4 regions of the Exiguobacterium sp. s34 genome follow, and region 4 is predicted to be linked to each of the others. Evidence: predicted binding sites of a transcription regulator. Region 4 holds the regulator's gene; each other region holds the start of a gene.
The links. Region 4 encodes Rex, which represses fermentation and respiration genes when NADH is low (regulators of the CRP and FNR family bind a similar motif). Its sites were predicted from a motif close to TTGTGAAATATTTCACAA; they were not measured.
Positions count from the first base shown of each region.

Region 1: the regulator Rex is predicted to act here: its motif matches at 2,544-2,561, upstream of adhE (bifunctional acetaldehyde-CoA/alcohol dehydrogenase).
Region 2: the regulator Rex is predicted to act here: its motif matches at 1,603-1,620, upstream of KNO87_RS03615 (formate/nitrite transporter family protein).
Region 3: the regulator Rex is predicted to act here: its motif matches at 2,033-2,050, upstream of cydD (thiol reductant ABC exporter subunit CydD).

Region 1 is NZ_JACSKE010000003.1:422,513-426,714, forward strand. It holds gene adhE (bifunctional acetaldehyde-CoA/alcohol dehydrogenase) at 1-2,400, opposite strand, end outside; gene KNO87_RS09245 (MarR family winged helix-turn-helix transcriptional regulator) at 2,790-3,236, shown strand; gene KNO87_RS09250 (YebC/PmpR family DNA-binding transcriptional regulator) at 3,317-4,030, shown strand; gene KNO87_RS09255 (Na+/H+ antiporter family protein) at 4,173-4,202, shown strand, end outside.
Region 2 is NZ_JACSKE010000002.1:1,118-5,319, reverse strand. It holds gene KNO87_RS03630 (hypothetical protein) at 1-99, shown strand, start outside; gene KNO87_RS03625 (hypothetical protein) at 394-762, shown strand; gene KNO87_RS03620 (hypothetical protein) at 927-1,382, shown strand; gene KNO87_RS03615 (formate/nitrite transporter family protein) at 1,681-2,511, shown strand; gene KNO87_RS03610 (anaerobic ribonucleoside triphosphate reductase) at 2,703-4,202, shown strand, end outside.
Region 3 is NZ_JACSKE010000001.1:590,099-594,300, forward strand. It holds gene cydC (thiol reductant ABC exporter subunit CydC) at 1-284, opposite strand, end outside; gene cydD (thiol reductant ABC exporter subunit CydD) at 281-2,005, opposite strand; gene KNO87_RS02925 (Crp/Fnr family transcriptional regulator) at 2,128-2,817, opposite strand; gene KNO87_RS02930 (glycoside hydrolase family 31 protein) at 2,930-4,202, opposite strand, start outside.
Region 4 is NZ_JACSKE010000007.1:99,346-103,547, forward strand. It holds gene KNO87_RS14035 (FAD-dependent oxidoreductase) at 1-749, opposite strand, end outside; gene tatC (twin-arginine translocase subunit TatC) at 972-1,760, opposite strand; gene tatA (twin-arginine translocase TatA/TatE family subunit) at 1,764-1,982, opposite strand; gene KNO87_RS14050 (redox-sensing transcriptional repressor Rex) at 1,982-2,638, opposite strand; gene KNO87_RS14055 (ABC-F family ATP-binding cassette domain-containing protein) at 2,789-4,202, shown strand, end outside.

The DNA of each region.
Region 1 (4,202 bases), on a different contig from region 4:
AATCGCTTGGACGAGTGACTCGACACCTTCAGCTGTCGTGCTTGCTGGAAGTCCGAGGTAACGTGCGATTTCTGCGTAACGCTCGTCTGCGATAAATGACTCATATTTCGGGAACGCCGCAAGTTTTGATGGGCGTGTAGCGTTGTAACGGATGACGTGTGGCATAAGAATTGCATTCGTACGACCGTGTGGTACGTGGAACTCTCCACCGATTTTGTGAGCGATCGAGTGGTTGATACCGAGGAAAGCGTTCGCGAATGCCATTCCAGCCATCGTTGAAGCGTTATGCACTTTCTGACGTGCTTCCGCGTCGCTACCGTTTTCATACGCTTTTGGTAGGTAGTCGAAAATCATCTTGATGGCGCGGAGGCAAAGGCCGTCCGTGTAATCGTTCGCCATGACTGAAACGTATGCTTCGATTGCGTGTGTCATGACGTCCATTCCTGTGTCAGCCGTAATCGATGCTGGTACGGTCATGACGAACTCAGGGTCGACGATTGCAACGTCTGGTGTGATCGCGTAGTCAGCAATCGGATATTTCACGTTACGTTTTTTGTCTGTGATGACGGTGAATGGTGTCACTTCAGATCCTGTACCAGAAGTTGTCGGGATTGCAATGAACATTGATTTGTTACCGAGTGTCGGGAACTTGTAAGTCCGTTTACGAATATCCATGAATTTCTGACGAAGGTTTGAGAATTTCTCTTCTGGACGTTCGTAGAAGAGCCACATCCCTTTCGCAGCATCCATCGGTGAACCTCCACCAAGTGCGATAATCATGTCTGGCTGGAAGTGACGCATCGCTTCGGCACCGTTCATGACCGTCTCAACAGATGGGTCTGGTTCGACTTGGTCAAAGATGCGATACTCGACGCCTGCAGGCAAGTTTTTGATAACTTTGTCAGCGAATCCGAGTTTGACCATCATTTCATCAGTGACGATCATCGCCCGTTTTTTCGATGTGAGTGATTGAAGGTACTGTACTGAGTTTTTCTCGAAATAGATTTTTTCAGGTACTTTGAACCATTGCATATTCACGCGACGTCTCGCCACCTTTTTCACGTTGAGTAGATGTTTCGCCGTCACGTTTTCTGAGACGGAGTTCTTACCGTAAGACCCACAACCGAGCGTGAGTGATGGGGTCATTTCGTTATAAAGGTCACCGATTCCACCATGTGCTGAAGGTGAGTTGACGATGATGCGGCAAGCTTTCATGCGAAGACCGAATTCGAGGATCGCATCGTCATCTGTTGAGTGGATGACCGCTGTATGACCAAGACCACCGATTTCGAGCATTTTTTCAGCGATGGCGAATCCTTCTTCACGCGATTGTACTTTATAAGCACCGAGAACCGGGCTCAATTTCTCATGAGAAAGAAGTTCAGTTGCGCCGACCGTTTCAAGTTCAGCAATCAAGATTTTCGTATCAGCTGGTACTTTGAGTCCTGCTTTTTCAGCGATCCACGCTGCTGGCTTCCCTACGATTTCCGGGTTAACCGCGCATGTGTCCGTGCGGATTACGAGTGTTTCAAGTTTTGCTTTTTCTTCAGGTGAGCAGAAGTAGCAACCAAGTGCCGTCATTTCGGCCTTCACTTCTTCGTATACTTCCTGGTCGACGATGATCGCTTGTTCCGACGCACAAATCATACCGTTGTCGAACGTTTTTGAAAGGATGACGTCAGAGATGGCACGTTTCACTTTCGCAGTCTTGTCGATATAGGCCGGTACGTTACCAGGTCCGACACCGAGTGCTGGTTTACCAGTCGAGTAAGCGGATTTGACCATCGCTGCCCCACCAGTCGCAAGAACCATTGCCACACCAGGGTGGTTCATGAGTGCTTTTGTAGCGTCGAGCGATGGAACTTCAACCCATTGGATCAAGTTTTCAGGAGCACCTGCCGCTACCGCTGCGTCACGAAGGACACGTGCAGCTTCACTTGAGCATTGTTGAGCCGATGGGTGGAAGGCGAAGATAATTGGGTTACGTGTCTTGATGGCGATGATTGCTTTGAACATCGTGGTCGATGTAGGGTTTGTGACCGGTGTGACCCCAGCGACGACACCGACTGGTTCCGCGATGTACGTGATTCCGTTTTGAACATCGTCTTCAAGGACGCCAACCGTTTTTTCTCCACGGAGTGAGTTGTAAATATATTCTGTCGCAAAGATGTTTTTGATCATTTTGTCTTCAAAGACACCGCGACCTGTTTCTGTATGTGCTAATTTCGCAAGTGCGACGTGTTGCTCAAGTCCAGCGAGCGCCATCGCTTGTACGATATGATCGATTTTCTCTTGGTCGAACGTCATCAACGTATCGAGTGCGACGTGTGCACCCGCTACGAGCGTATCCACCATTTGTTCTGCCGTAGTTTCTACTTTTGCTTTCTCTTTGACTGCCATGTTAGGTTCCTCCTCATAATTGAGAGCTTTTAATGAACATATTGACTTGATGGAAGACACAATGTGATGACTGCTTTCAAGAGATTGTGCTTTCCTTCACATTCATAGAATACAATGTTTTTCAGATTTTGTGGGTGACAACATTGTGAACTCTTTCACAATATTTTTTCGCCTTTTGTTGATAGCTCTTGATTTTTATATGCGTCCTCAGTAAAATCGAATGCGTTTTCATGAAAATGTAAGTCACTATCCATGTAAACGCTTACATTAATTGTGTCTGTTGTATCTCTTCTATGCTGTATCAATCGTCACATCAACCCGTTTTTAGGTTCAACTGCACCTAACTCGTGTATAATGAAAGTAGAACCTAACTAGGAAGTGAATCTACTATGCCGAAACAAGATGCAGCGGACCAGTTCGTCAAACTGATCCCTTTAATTCGTCGTAAACTGCTACGTCGATCTGATTTTCCACAAATCCCGAACTTGAACTTCTCTCATTTCCATCTATTGATGTTGATTGAGGACGAGGGGGCTGTCACGAACGGTCGAATTAGCGAGACACTCTCCATCGCACCGCCGAACGTCACCCCGCTCATCACGAAACTATTGAATGAGGGCTATATCACACGCGTACCGGACGAACGGGATCGTCGGGTCATTTGGAATCAGTTGACAGAGAAAGGTGAACGTATTTTACTCGAACGGAGAGACTCGTTCCGCAGACTCTTCGAGGAACGTCTCGCCTTTCTAAATGAAGATGAAACCGATCGACTCATTGACAGTCTGAAGACGCTCACCGAGATTGTTGAGAAGATGGATAAAGGTGACGAGTAAAACTTCTCTCGTCAATTCACGCAACTTCTTATATAATCTGTAATGAATCTACGTACAAATGGAAAGAGAGATGACATGTAATGGGTCGTAAATGGAACAACATTAAAGAGAAGAAGGCGTCGAAGGACGCTAACACGAGTCGCGTCTATGCGAAGTTCGGTCGCGAGATTTATGTGGCCGCCCGTCAAGGGGAACCTGATCCTGAGTTGAACCAGTCATTAAAGTTCGTTGTGGAGCGTGCGAAAACGTATAACGTGCCTCGTGCAATCATCGATCGCGCCATCGATAAGGCAAAAGGTGGCGACGAGGAAAACTTCGATGAACTTCGTTATGAAGGATTCGGACCGAACGGTGCGATGGTCATCGTCGATACGTTGACTAATAACGTGAACCGTACAGCATCTGAAGTCCGTGCCGCATTCGGTAAAAACGGAGGAAACATGGGTGTCAGCGGTTCGGTCGCGTACATGTTTGATGCGACAGCAGTCATCGGTGTGAACCAAATGTCGGCAGATGACGTCCTTGAACTGATGATGGAACACGACCTTGACGTCCGTGACGTCATCGAGGAAGACGAGACGGTCATCGTCTATGCCGAGCCAGAAGCGTTCCATGCTGTTCAGACTGCGTTCAAGGCTGCTGGGGTTGAAGAGTTTGCCGTAGCGGAGTTGACGATGCTTCCACAAAATGAGGTATCGCTCGATGACGAATCGAAAGAACAGTTTGAAAAATTAATCGATGTTCTCGAAGACTTGGAAGATGTGCGCCAAGTCTATCACAACGTCGACATGTAACATGCCAGCGATAACTTTCACGAGTTATCGCTTTTTTCATATTCGATTTGACAAGGGTCACGTCATATGTTAAATTTCAAAAAGTCTTTATCATATTAAAGTGATACCAAGAGAAAGAAAATGTGAAAGGTGTTGGATCAATATGAACGCAGTACTACTTGCTGTTATCGTC
Region 2 (4,202 bases), on a different contig from region 4:
TTATTTTCTAATGAAAAAAAATATGAATCTATTGAAGAATTGACAAAGAATTTACCTCAAAAATTTTACATTGATTATTTAAACGAAAATGAATTATGAGGGCATTAATTTGAGCATCTTTTAATGCATAGTCCTGTTACATAGATAATGATATGTATGATGAGGTTAATGGAGGTCAATTGATGGCTCTTTGTTAGAAGTATGTAAATTGATAATAGCTGGTTTATCAATAAGAGAAATGCAGTCTGCAGAGTTGGAATAAGAGTAAATTTAGCCAGATCATATAAGTTTGTATTACGATGTTCATTTATACGATCAAAATTATTAAAACCACTTAAAAATTATGAAGCCAAGTAGTAAAGCAGCACATATTCCATACAGAAGGTGAAAAAAATGAAAGCTCAAGAAATATTAAGAGAAATTGAAAAAATATACTATTGGGATGCGCGCGTTTTAGGATTCGATTGCCGTTATTTTGGAGATGAGGTTTTAATAAAGATTGAAGATGAGGAAGAGAGTTATCGTCACTACGAGATTGAATTTTTAGGTTGTATTAAAGTAGAGGTTTCTGCCGCTCTAGATGATCGAACAATGCCAATCAGAGAATTGACAAGGTTACAACGCCCATATTTCATGCAGGATATTAGCATTGATAGTTACGAATTAGAGGGGCAGGAAATATTTATATGTCGTCTCTTATTGCCTCCGGTTACAGCTGAGATTCATTTCACAAAAATTAGAATCGGAACGGAATATCACTGATTAAATTTTCTAGTATTTCATCGCTACACATGATTAAGAAAAATATGACGGACGATTTTTAGCTATACTCTGAATTGATTATTCAAACGGAAAAGCTAAATTTAGTCAATGAATAAACCATTTTACACATCCATTTCAAAACCTTTTTACAAGAGGAGTAGGTAATGTCAAACCCCAGCTATTATAAAATTGAAATTAGTGGTAAGTGTTTTAATGAAGATATATCATGTACTGGAGAACAACTTGAAAGTATTCTTCAAGCTATAAATGAGATACAGACTGATAGTTTGATATGGTGTCTTTTTGATATCTTTGGGAGTAGTAAGGTGTCACTTTTCGAACTTTTCCCATCAAATAATTTTGGAATAATTAATTTTTTTAGTACATATGAACTGATAGGAAGAGTTAAACATATAATCCAGTTCGAAAGTGGAGTATTTATAGGGAGTAAATTCAAAAATATAGAAATTGACTTTGAAAATCAACCTCATTCAGAAGCTGAGTTAGAGTTTCAATTAAATCATACTTCAATTGAAATTAGAGCTTTTGATTTCGAGTGCTTCGAAATAATTTTACAAGATGAAATGATTTATCATTATTTAAAGAATAAGTTTCTTTAATGATTAGACTATGCACATTCAAAATTAAAAGTAGGATGTAAGATTTATTTTGGAACAGGGAGATTGATAATAAAATTGAAAATGCTAATTCATAGATATTCTCCCGAAATTCGGGAGAATTTTTGTTTGTCACAAATCCGCCACATGTAAACGATTACGATGTGAACACTCTGTCAATTCCTTCTAGAGGTGATTGCCAACAGAGACTGTACAGTTTATATTGTTAATGATTTCACATATTAGAACTGATACTTTCCTATTTAATTATTCAGAAAGAAGGGTTTGTGACATGGCATCAATGGAAATCCATGCACTCGAATCATTACGGAAAAAAGCACAGGCTTCCTCGCAAATGATTCATTATCGTCCAATGGAATACTTTTTACGGGCAATGTTAGCCGGAATCTTTATCGGCTTTGCTTCAATCTTCACGTTGAAAGTCGTCAACGGCATGTATTTAGCGGAATCACCGTTTACGACACTCATCGGGGGCTTCTCTTTCGGGATTGCGCTCGTCATGATCATTTATGGGGGAGCGGAGTTGTTCACGGGGAATACGATGTATTTCACGACGTCGACGCTTCGCGGTTATACGACGCTCAGTGATACGATGCTCGTCTGGTTGCTCTGTTTTGTCGGGAACGCACTCGGGGGAATCCTATTCGCCTTACTACTCGCACCGACTGGTGTCATCCAAGAACTTGGCATGAACAACTGGTTGTTCTCAGTCGTCGAGGGCAAAATGCATCACACGACGGTTGAAATTTTCTTCCGTGCCATCTTCTGTAACTGGATGGTCTGTCTCGCTATTTTCTTACCGAAACAAATGAAAAATGAATTCGCTCAAATCTTCTCGATGATTTTCCTTGTCGCGGTCTTCTTCGCTTCAGGATTTGACCACGTCATCGCCAACTTCGTCTTGTTCGCCTTGACGCTTGTCGTCCCACACCCTGAGACGATCAGCATGGCAGGTGCAATCCACAACTTGATTCCTGCGACGTTCGGTAACATTATCGGCGGTGCGCTCTTTATGGGAGCCATCTACACATGGCTCAACTCGAAAGGTCTTCGTGAGGCACAAGAATTAGAGGAAGAAGTCGAATTAAAAGTCGTGAAAGCTGCTAAATAAATGATGTTTGTCACATATAACGTAGAGCCTTGTCCCATCGAAGACGAGGCTCTTTTTTGTCGTATGCGCACATGTAAACTGTCACAATATTGACTCGTGACCTTCCAAAAAAAAACGTGTCATAATCTATATATAGGATTTTAAAAACAATTTAAACTGTTTTTAATCCATATATAGTGAGGTGAGGGGTATTGAAATTACTACGGTTGTATGAGGACGTATGCGTCTTACCAGACCAAGACTTAGTACAAGAGAATGCGAACGTTGACGGGAAGTCCCCGCTCGGGAAATTAGCACGACTCTCTTCAGAAGTATCGAAAGAATTGTCGCAGACATATTTGATGTCGGAACGGTCAAAGCAAGCCGTCACTGATAACTTTTTATACGTGCACGACGCGGACTATTACATCACAGGATCGACGACATGTTGTCAAATTCCACTCGGTCAATTGTTGAAAGACGGTTTCCATACAGGACATGGGACGATTCGGTCCCCGAAAGACATTCGCTCCGCCATGGCGCTCGCATCCATCATCCTACAAGCGAATCAAAATATGCAACATGGGGGGCAGGCTTTTCCGATGTTTGACGTCGACTTAGCACCGTATGTCGAGAAGACATATAAGCGTCAATTTAGCCGACTCCAATCGTTACCTGTTGACTGGGACGAGGCGCAATTGGAGACACTCGCAGAAGAAGAGACGATTTCGGCGACGTATCAGGCGTGTGAGGCGTTCATTCACAATGCGAACTCGATGCACTCACGAGGTGGCGGGCAAGTACCTTTCGTTTCAATCAATTATGGGACGGACACATCAAAGTGGGGACGTATCCTCATTCGGGAGTTACTCCGTGCCACAGAACGTGGGTTAGGGAACGGAGAGACACCGATTTTTCCGATTCAAATCTTTAAAGTGAAGGAAGGTATCAACTTCAACGATGGTGACCCGAATGTCGATCTCTTCCGTGAGGCGTGCCGCGTCACAGGCAAACGTCTCTTCCCGAACTTCTCTTTTATCGATGCCCCGTTCAATGCCACGTATTATGACGGGACACACGAATCAGAAGTGGCATACATGGGTTGTCGTACGCGAGTCATGGGAAACCGGCACGGGGAGGAGACGTCAATCGGACGAGGCAACCTGTCTTTCTCAACACTCAACCTGGTGAAGATGGCACTCGTCTCCGAGTCGCTTTCGGACTTCTATCGAATTCTCAACCGATATATCGACATCGGGATTGAACAGTTGATCGAGCGATTCGAGTATCAATGTACGCGTCGCGCTGAAGAATTTCGTTTTCTTTACACACAAGGGGTCTGGCGTGGCAGTGAGCAGTTACATATACAGGATGAAGTCCGAGACGTATTGAAACAAGGAACGCTCTCACTCGGTTTCATCGGGCTCGCTGAAACGTTGAAAGTGTTGACGGGCAGTACACATGCTGAGTCCCGTGAAGCGGAGCGACTCGGTCTCGACATCGTCACCCATTTGTCCAATCGCATGCGTGAAGCAGCCGAAGCGTACGACTTGAACTTTTCGTTGCTCGCGACACCTGCAGAAGGACTATCAGGTAAATTTGTGATCCGAGACCAGGAAGAGTTCGGGATGATCGACGAGGTTACCAATCGGGCGTTTTACACGAATTCATTCCACGTGCCGGTTTATCAATCCGTCTCCATCCGAGAAAAA
Region 3 (4,202 bases), on a different contig from region 4:
AAACGGACACGTAGCTCGCTCAAAATCGTAAACGTTGCTCGGTGTGACGCGAGACGCTCCCGATAACGACTGCCTGCCCGAATGACCCCGAACAGTTTGATGAGGACGACAGGTACCATGAGCGCATACAGCGGCGGGACGAGACCCGCACGTGATACGAGGTATCCACTTGCCGCAAACAAGGCGACCGCCGCGATCCCAGCTGCATATCCAAAGAAGATGGAGAGAAGGATATCTTTCTTCTCACGCATCATCCATTTTGTGATTGTCCAAAGCGAGTTCATCGGCTCACTCCTTTCTGAAGCGCAAATAGTTCCGCATACTCTGGAACAGCGAGCAACGCGTCATGCGTCCCTTCTGCGATGCGCTTCCCATCCTCCATAAACCAAATCATATCTGCCTCTTTGATTGTATGCAGACGGTGTGCCACCGTGATCAACGTTGCCTCTTTCGACAGCTCAGCGATTGAACGCCTCACAATCTGCTCGGTCTTCAAATCGAGACCGGTCGTCGGTTCATCGAACAGTAGGATGCCTGGTCGTTTAAAGAACGCTCGGGCGAGTGCGAGACGTTGTCGCTCACCGCCTGACAGACCGAACCCGCCTTCTCCAAGCTCCGTCCAGATTCCATTCGGTAACTGGTCGATCACCTCAGAAAGTCCTGCCGCATCTGCTGCTTCTTGTAACGCGAGCTCGTCGGCTTTTTCGCCTAATGCGATATTATCGGCAAGCGTCCCGGCAAATAGATAAGGGTTTTGTGAGATATAGGCAATGTTTCCATACCAGACGGACTCGTCAAACGAATAAAGTGGCTCACCGTCTACGAGGACGCGTCCCGACTTCACTTGCAAGAGTCCGGAAATGACGTTGAGCACTGTCGTCTTCCCGGACCCGCTTGCGCCGACTAAGGCCAGATGGGTGCCAGAAGGAATCCGACCGCTCAACGGCTGAAGCGCAAAGCGTCCGCCTACATATTCGAAAGACACATCTTCCAGCTCAAGGTCCGGTGTCCGTGAACGAAGTGACTTCGATCCCCATTCGATGCGATCATCCGGGGCGTCTAGTACGTCAAAGATTCTTTCTGCCGCACCCATACTTCCACGTCCCGTATGGAAGGCACTTCCTAAATCTTTAATCGCCAAATAATACTCCGGCGCCAACACGAGAATCAAGAAGCCAGAGAAGAACGTCAGGTTCTCCCAAACGACCATCTGTAAGGCGACCTCTAACGCCACGACACCGGTACTGAGCATCGAGATAAATTCGAGCATGAGTCCCGATAAGAACGCCGTCTTTAAGACGACCATCGTCGCATCCCGAAAGTCGAGGCTACTCTTCTCAATCGCCTTCGCTTCTTGCTCGGTGCGATTGTAAAGCTTGAGCGTCGTCAATCCTTGTAACACATCTAAAAACTTACCGGAGAATTGGTTCATCTTCTCCATTTGTTCTTCCGATTTTTTTTGGGTCGCAATCCCGATGATGATGAAGAACAGCGGGATGAACGGTGCCGTCACCATCATGATGACTCCTGAGATCCAGTGTTGGCTGAAGACGACGACCAAAATAAGAAGCGGGATGATCGATGTTTGGATGACTTGTGGCCAGTATTGGCTAAAGTAAGCGTCCACCTCATCAACTGCATCCATGAACACGCTGACCTTTTTCCCGGACTGACCCGTCAAGGACGATTCGACCGGGCTCGTGGCATACCGATCCAACAATTGTAGGCGTAATGCCTGTTTTGCTTTTTCGGACAAACTCGCACCGATTCGTCCCGATACGTAGCCGAAGAGTGCTCGCGCCAACAAAGCGACAACGAGCCACACCAATGCCGGAAGGATGGCTTCGAATGATTCACCTTTCAAGAAAATTCGGTCGACGATGTCGACGATTAAATACGCTTGCGCTAAAATCGATAGTCCAATCATGATCGCAGACAACACGAGTCCGATGATATGACTTCTTTCAGCGAAAGCAAGGGCTTGCAGTCGTTTCACTGCATTCATCCTTTCTCTATTTACAATTCCATTGCTTTGTGAGATTCATCACTAATTATACAATATGCTACGTTTTGAAGCGAACGCTCCGCTCGTTTGAGTATGTAAAAGACGCCCTCATCTGAGTGGCGTCAATCGCTGTCTTGTTCAAAATATTCAGGATGCCCGATGACGAGTTGATGGGCATCCATGCGAAGCACATCTTCTTTTCGGAGTTTGGCTAAAATCGTCGAAACCGTCTCCCGGGACGTTCCGGACAGACGAGAGAGTTCGATCGCAGTGAATGGGCAGCGGACACGAACGCCTTGTTCGTCAGGCTCTCCTAAATCTTCAATTAAGAAATGGAGCGTATTGATGACACGCTCTTTCGCGCTTGGCGTGATGATTTCTTGGACACGACGCTCATGCAGATCGAGAATCCGGTTCATCTGGCTGATGATATAGAGCAACATGCTCGACTGCGTGGACACGAACCGCTCAAATCGATCCGTCGGGATATAGATGACCTCAATGTCCGTCACGGCCTCGGCCGTATGACGATAGTCTTCCCCCGTGAATAAACCGTTGTAAGGAAAAAATTGTTTCGGTTTCACATAGTCGGCATAATGATGGGTCGCATTCTCGTTCATCCGTTCGAGTTTGACGTAACCGCTCATCAAGAAATAGACACGTTCTCGCGGATCCCCTTCCATGAACAACAGTTGCCCTTTCCGATACGTTCGGCAATAGACGTGCGGAATCAGCTGTTCAAGCGTTCGACTCGGACATGTCGCGAATAGCGTCAACTGCCGTAAATCGTCAATCGTCCACATGTGTCGCATGTGCATCCCCTCTTTTCTACTCTTCTATCCTCAGTATAATGGGATTTTTATTGAAAGCGCTTTCTAATTCCGACAGTTTTCTGACATGACAAAAGGGGGTCGCCCCCCTTTTTCAGTCCAGCATGAGTTCCAACAGTGCATCCTGCAAATCACGCTCGAGTTCTAACGCATGAAGGTCAAACAACCATGCCTCGAGACGTGTCTTTGTCGTAGCCATCTGATACAGGCGATCTTTTAAATCATAGGCGATTTCAGCACGGTCTAAGAACCGATAGAGTCGGTCGAGTCGATGTGCGTTCTGCGTCACTTCGACAGGAAGTGTCACGGTCTGTTCCTGTTTCCATTCACCGAGTGGGATGTGTAACGTTTGCGTCTCCGCATCATAGTCCCCTTCCCCGACGACCCCACGGACAAGAATCGTCAACGTCCGATCCGCCGGCACGAGTGTCAAATCACCCGACGTCTCGATGTGGAGCGTACGCGCTTCCCAATCGAGCGTGAACGTTGTTTCAAGCGACGCCCCGTTCTCATAATCTCGGCTCTCCCCGTCATCTTCATACATCGTGAACGTGTTCGAGGCACCTGGGAAGACGAGTACTTCGAGATCACTCGGATTCCCCGTATCGTTCGCATGCGGTTCATGCGGCATCATCGGGATGATCGCACCGGCTTTGGCGAAGACCGGTTGTTCCTCAAGTCCACGGAACACCCGAATCGACTTGTCCCCTTCATAACGATGTCCCGTGAAGAAGTCGAACCATTCTCCTTTTGGCAACCACACGTTCGCACTGGCGACGTGAAGCTGTCGGTCCATCGGCGTAACGATCGGGGAGACGATGAGTTCACTTCCGAAATAAAACTGATTCGCCACCTCATAAGCCACGTCGTCATCAGGGTGTTCGATATACATCGGTAGCACGAGCGGCAATGAGTCGGCATGATTGCGATAGTTCATCGTATACAAGTACGGAATGAGTTGGTGGCGCAGTCGTAAAAATCGTTTCATCGACTGTTCGGCTTCCATTCCGAAACGCCAAGGCTCTTTTCCGTTGAACGTACTGAACGTCGAATGGAGACGCATGATCGGACTAAATACCCCATATGCGACCCAACGCGCGGCGAGCTCATCGTCTTTTTTACCACGATGATGCCCTCCAATGTCATGACTCCACCATCCGTAGCCGATATTTGTGGCTGTTGCCGTGAAATACGGCTGGAAGGCGAGTGATGCCCACGAGATGATCGTGTCTCCCGAGAATCCAACTGGGTAACGATGGCTTCCCGGTCCTGCGTATCGAGAGAAAATGAGTGGACGTTTGCCGTCACGGGCGATATCGATGGCGTGATAATGATTCAGCATCCATAACGGATCGAGTCCTTCCATC
Region 4 (4,202 bases):
AAGAGTCCTGTGTTCGGACGAAATCCGACACACAAGATGACGAGGTCCGCCTCGAATTCACCTTTGTCCGTCACGACATGTGTGACGTTTCCGCTCGTTCCACGGAATGCCTCGACCGTCTGACCAAGTTCGAGGTCGATTCCGCGACTTGTCATATCCGCTTCCAATTGATCCGTGAACGACTTGTCGAGATATTTGTTCAAGATACGGTCGGCACTGTCGATGAATGTGACATGTTTACCGTATGCTTCAAACGCCTCGACGAGTTCGACCCCGATATACCCCGCCCCGATGACGGCAATCTTCGTCGCGTCTGTCGCCCGCTCGATAATGCGTTGTGCGTGCGCATAGTTTTTACAAAGTTCGATTCCATTCATTTCGATTCCTGGGAGCGTCGGGACGATCGGCCATGAACCTGTCGTGACGATCAAGCGGTCATACGTGTCATGCACGTCTTCTCCCGTCTCGAGATTTTTGGCGTGGACCGTCTTCGCTTCGACATCGATGGATAAGACGTCATGTTTCATCCGCATTGTCGCTCCGAGTTCTTCAAGTTCACGTGGAGATGAGTAGAATAATTCTTCTGCACGTTGGACGACCCCACCGACGTGGAGCGCAATCCCACATGAGAGGAAGCTGACGTTGTCGTTCCGCTCGTAAACGGTGATGTCGAGATTGTCGTGCTTTGCGAGTAACCCTTTGACAGCTGCTGTTCCTGCGTGTGTACATCCGATGACTGCGATTTTCATATGAGTCGTCTCTCCTTTTATGTTAGACCGTACGTTTCTTTTCACATTGTGATAAATATCACATTTAATTCTTGACCTTAGTGTACTATTTCACAATATAGGATTCAATGACTATGCTCACTATTTCACGTAAAAGTGTCTAAAATTTGAACAGTATGAACTTCCAATTGAACTATAGTGTAGTGCACATAAAAAAGCATCGTCCCATTTACGGAACGATGCTTATTTCTCATTCATCTGTTTCATTAAATCCATCTGTTCTTGCACCATCGCTTCTTTCTCCCGACGTAGCACTCCTTTGTAGGCGACGCGTGAAATCGATAAACTGATTTCATATAGGAAGAAGAGTGGCAATGATACCATGAGGTGCGATGTCAAATCCGGCGGTGTGATGAATGCCGCGACTACGAATAGCGCGAAGTACGCATACTTACGAATCTTCGATAAGAAGTATGGTGTCACGACACCAATCCGGGTCAAGAACATCGTCACGACCGGCAATTGGAACAATAGACCGAACGGGATCGTCAGTTGCAACAAGAACGTGAAGTAATTGTTGGCTCCGATGATTTGTTCGAGTCCGAGGTCTTGCCCGAGGTCCGTCGAGATATCGAGGACGAGCGGGAACAACCAATAGTAGGCGAACGCAAGACCGATCAAGAACAATCCGAAGATGATCGGGATATAGGCAAGGGTGCCTTTCCGTTCATTCGGATGCAGACCGGGTGCGACAAACGCCCACACTTGATACAGTAGGAATGGGCTCGCCGCAATCAGGCCGATGATGAGCGCCAAGTTCAAGTAAATCATGAGCGGGTCCGCGACCCCAAAGGCGTTCAGTTCGAGCCCGCGTTCGACGAGATCTTCTTGCAAGTACGCGAGTACATATTTGACACTCGGCAAAGCCATCAAAAAGAAGGCAAAGACGACAAATGCAGATAGCATCAGTCGTCTTCGCAGCTCTGTCAAGTGATCGGTAAGTTCCCGCTCTTGATCAGGTTGATGATTCATGGCTTACTGCTCTTTCTTTTCGATAGCTTTCTTGTCGTTCTCGTCGTGCTCGTTCATCATGCCGTTCGTTGCATTTTTGAACTCACGAAGCGTCTGTCCGGCCGCGCGACCAAACTCCGGTAATTTCTTCGGTCCGAAGATGATGAGCGCGATGATGGCGATGATGAATAGACTCGCCCCACCCGGAATTCCGACGACGAGTGATGATGCTAGTAATTCCATTATTGATGGACCCCCTCAGCGGTTGGATAGTGTTGCATAAAGTAAATGAGTGACTGCAGCTCAATCGACAAATCGATGTGATGAACGCGAACCGTGTCCGGTACGGTAAGTCGTGCCGGTGTGAAGTTCAAGATGCCCTTGATGCCGAAACGCACCAAGTCGTCTGCGACGGACTGCGCATAGGCAGAAGGTACCGTCAAAATCGCGACGTCAATCTTGTTTTGCTCCATAATCTGTTCCATCTCATCGACGTGATGAATTGGGACGCCTGACATCGTCGTGCCGACTTTTGTCTCGTCTGCGTCGAACCCGACGACGATATGTGTGTTATTGTTTTTAAGGAAGTTATAGTTGACGAATGCCGTCCCAAGGTGACCGACCCCGACCAAGGCGACATTCGTAATCTCGTCCTGATTCAGTGTCTTTCGGAAAAAGTCTAACAGATACTGCACGTTATAGCCATATCCCTTTTTACCGAGCGCACCGAAGTACGAGAAATCACGGCGAATCGTAGCCGAATCGACCTTGACCGCCTCACTCAGTTCTGCTGAAGAGACACGTTGTTTCCCTGACGCATGCAGGCTTTGAATAAATCGATAGTATAGTGGCAACCGTTTGGCTGTCGCTTGTGGAATCTTTGGTTCGTTTTGACTCAACGGAAAGAGCCTCCTTTTTACGACACGTTACAAACGAATCTGAATTTCATACACCTTGATTGTAAACGAATTCACATGACCACTCAACGAATATACCTAAAATCGCTGAAAAATACAGTATACTAAATAGAGAGAAAGGGGTTTTTTCACTTGATCCTACTGCAAGTCAATAACTTATCCAAATCCTTCGGCGTTGAGCCGATTTTAGAAAACGTAAAACTCGAAATCCAAGAAGGCGAACGCGTCGCCCTCGTCGGTCGTAACGGGGCCGGTAAGTCGACGCTTTTGAAGGTCATCGCTGGTGAATATAACTATGACTCTGGGGACATCATGAAGCCGAAAGACGTCACGATCGGCTATCTCGCCCAAGACTCAGGGCTAGAATCCGATGAGACCATTTGGAACGAGATGCTCACCGTCTTCACGGGCTTAATCGAGCAAGAAAAGACGCTCCGTCGCATGGAAGCAGATATGGGCTCGGAACGGATTTTAAATGACGCTGCGGCGTACGAACGTCTCCTCTCTTCTTATGATGAAGAGCAGCATACGTTCAAAGAACGTGGCGGATATCAATATGAAGCAACGATCCGCTCGGTCCTCCATGGAATGCGTTTCTATCCGGACGATTTCGAACGTCGCATCGACACACTCTCCGGTGGACAACGGACACGCCTCGCCTTGGCGAAGATGCTCCTTCAAAGTCCCGACCTACTCATCTTGGACGAGCCGACGAACCATTTGGACATCGAGACGCTCGCCTGGCTTGAGAAGTACTTGAGCGGCTATAAAGGCGCCGTCCTCATCGTCTCCCACGACCGGTACTTCCTCGACCGTGTCGTCTCGGTCGTCTATGAGCTGTCGCGTCACCGCAGCCGCCGTTTCGTCGGGAACTATACGAAGTATCTCGAGCAGAAGGCCGCCCTCTACGAACAAGAAAAGAAGCAGTTTGAGTCGCAGCAAGAAGAGATTGCCAAGATGCAGGACTTCATTCAGCGAAACATCGCTCGGGCGACAACGACGAAACGTGCGCAAAGCGTGCGGAAGCGTCTCGAGAAAGTCGACCGCCTCGATGCTCCAGATGGTGACGAGCGCAGTGCCGTCCTTTCCTTCTCCATCAAACGCCAAAGCGGAAACGATGTATTGAGCGCGAGTGACCTCGCCATCGGATATGAGGACGCAATCGCCCAACATCTTCGCTTCCAGCTACAACGCGGTGAATCGGTCGCCCTCGTCGGTCCGAACGGGGTCGGAAAGTCGACATTACTTAAAGTGTTGACGAAACAGCAAGCCGCCCTCACTGGCGAGATTCGCTACGGGACCGGCGTCGAGATCGGCTACTACGATCAGGAACAACAAAACTTGTCCGACGCGAACCGTGTCATCGACGAGATTTGGAATGACTGGCCACTCATGCGCGAACAGGAAGTCCGGAGTCTTCTCGGACAATTCCTCTTCAGCGGCGATGATGTCATGAAGCGCGTCCACGAACTCTCTGGTGGCGAACGGGCACGTCTCACGTTGGCCAAATTAAAGCTCGAGCAGCCGAACCTGCTCATCTTAGATG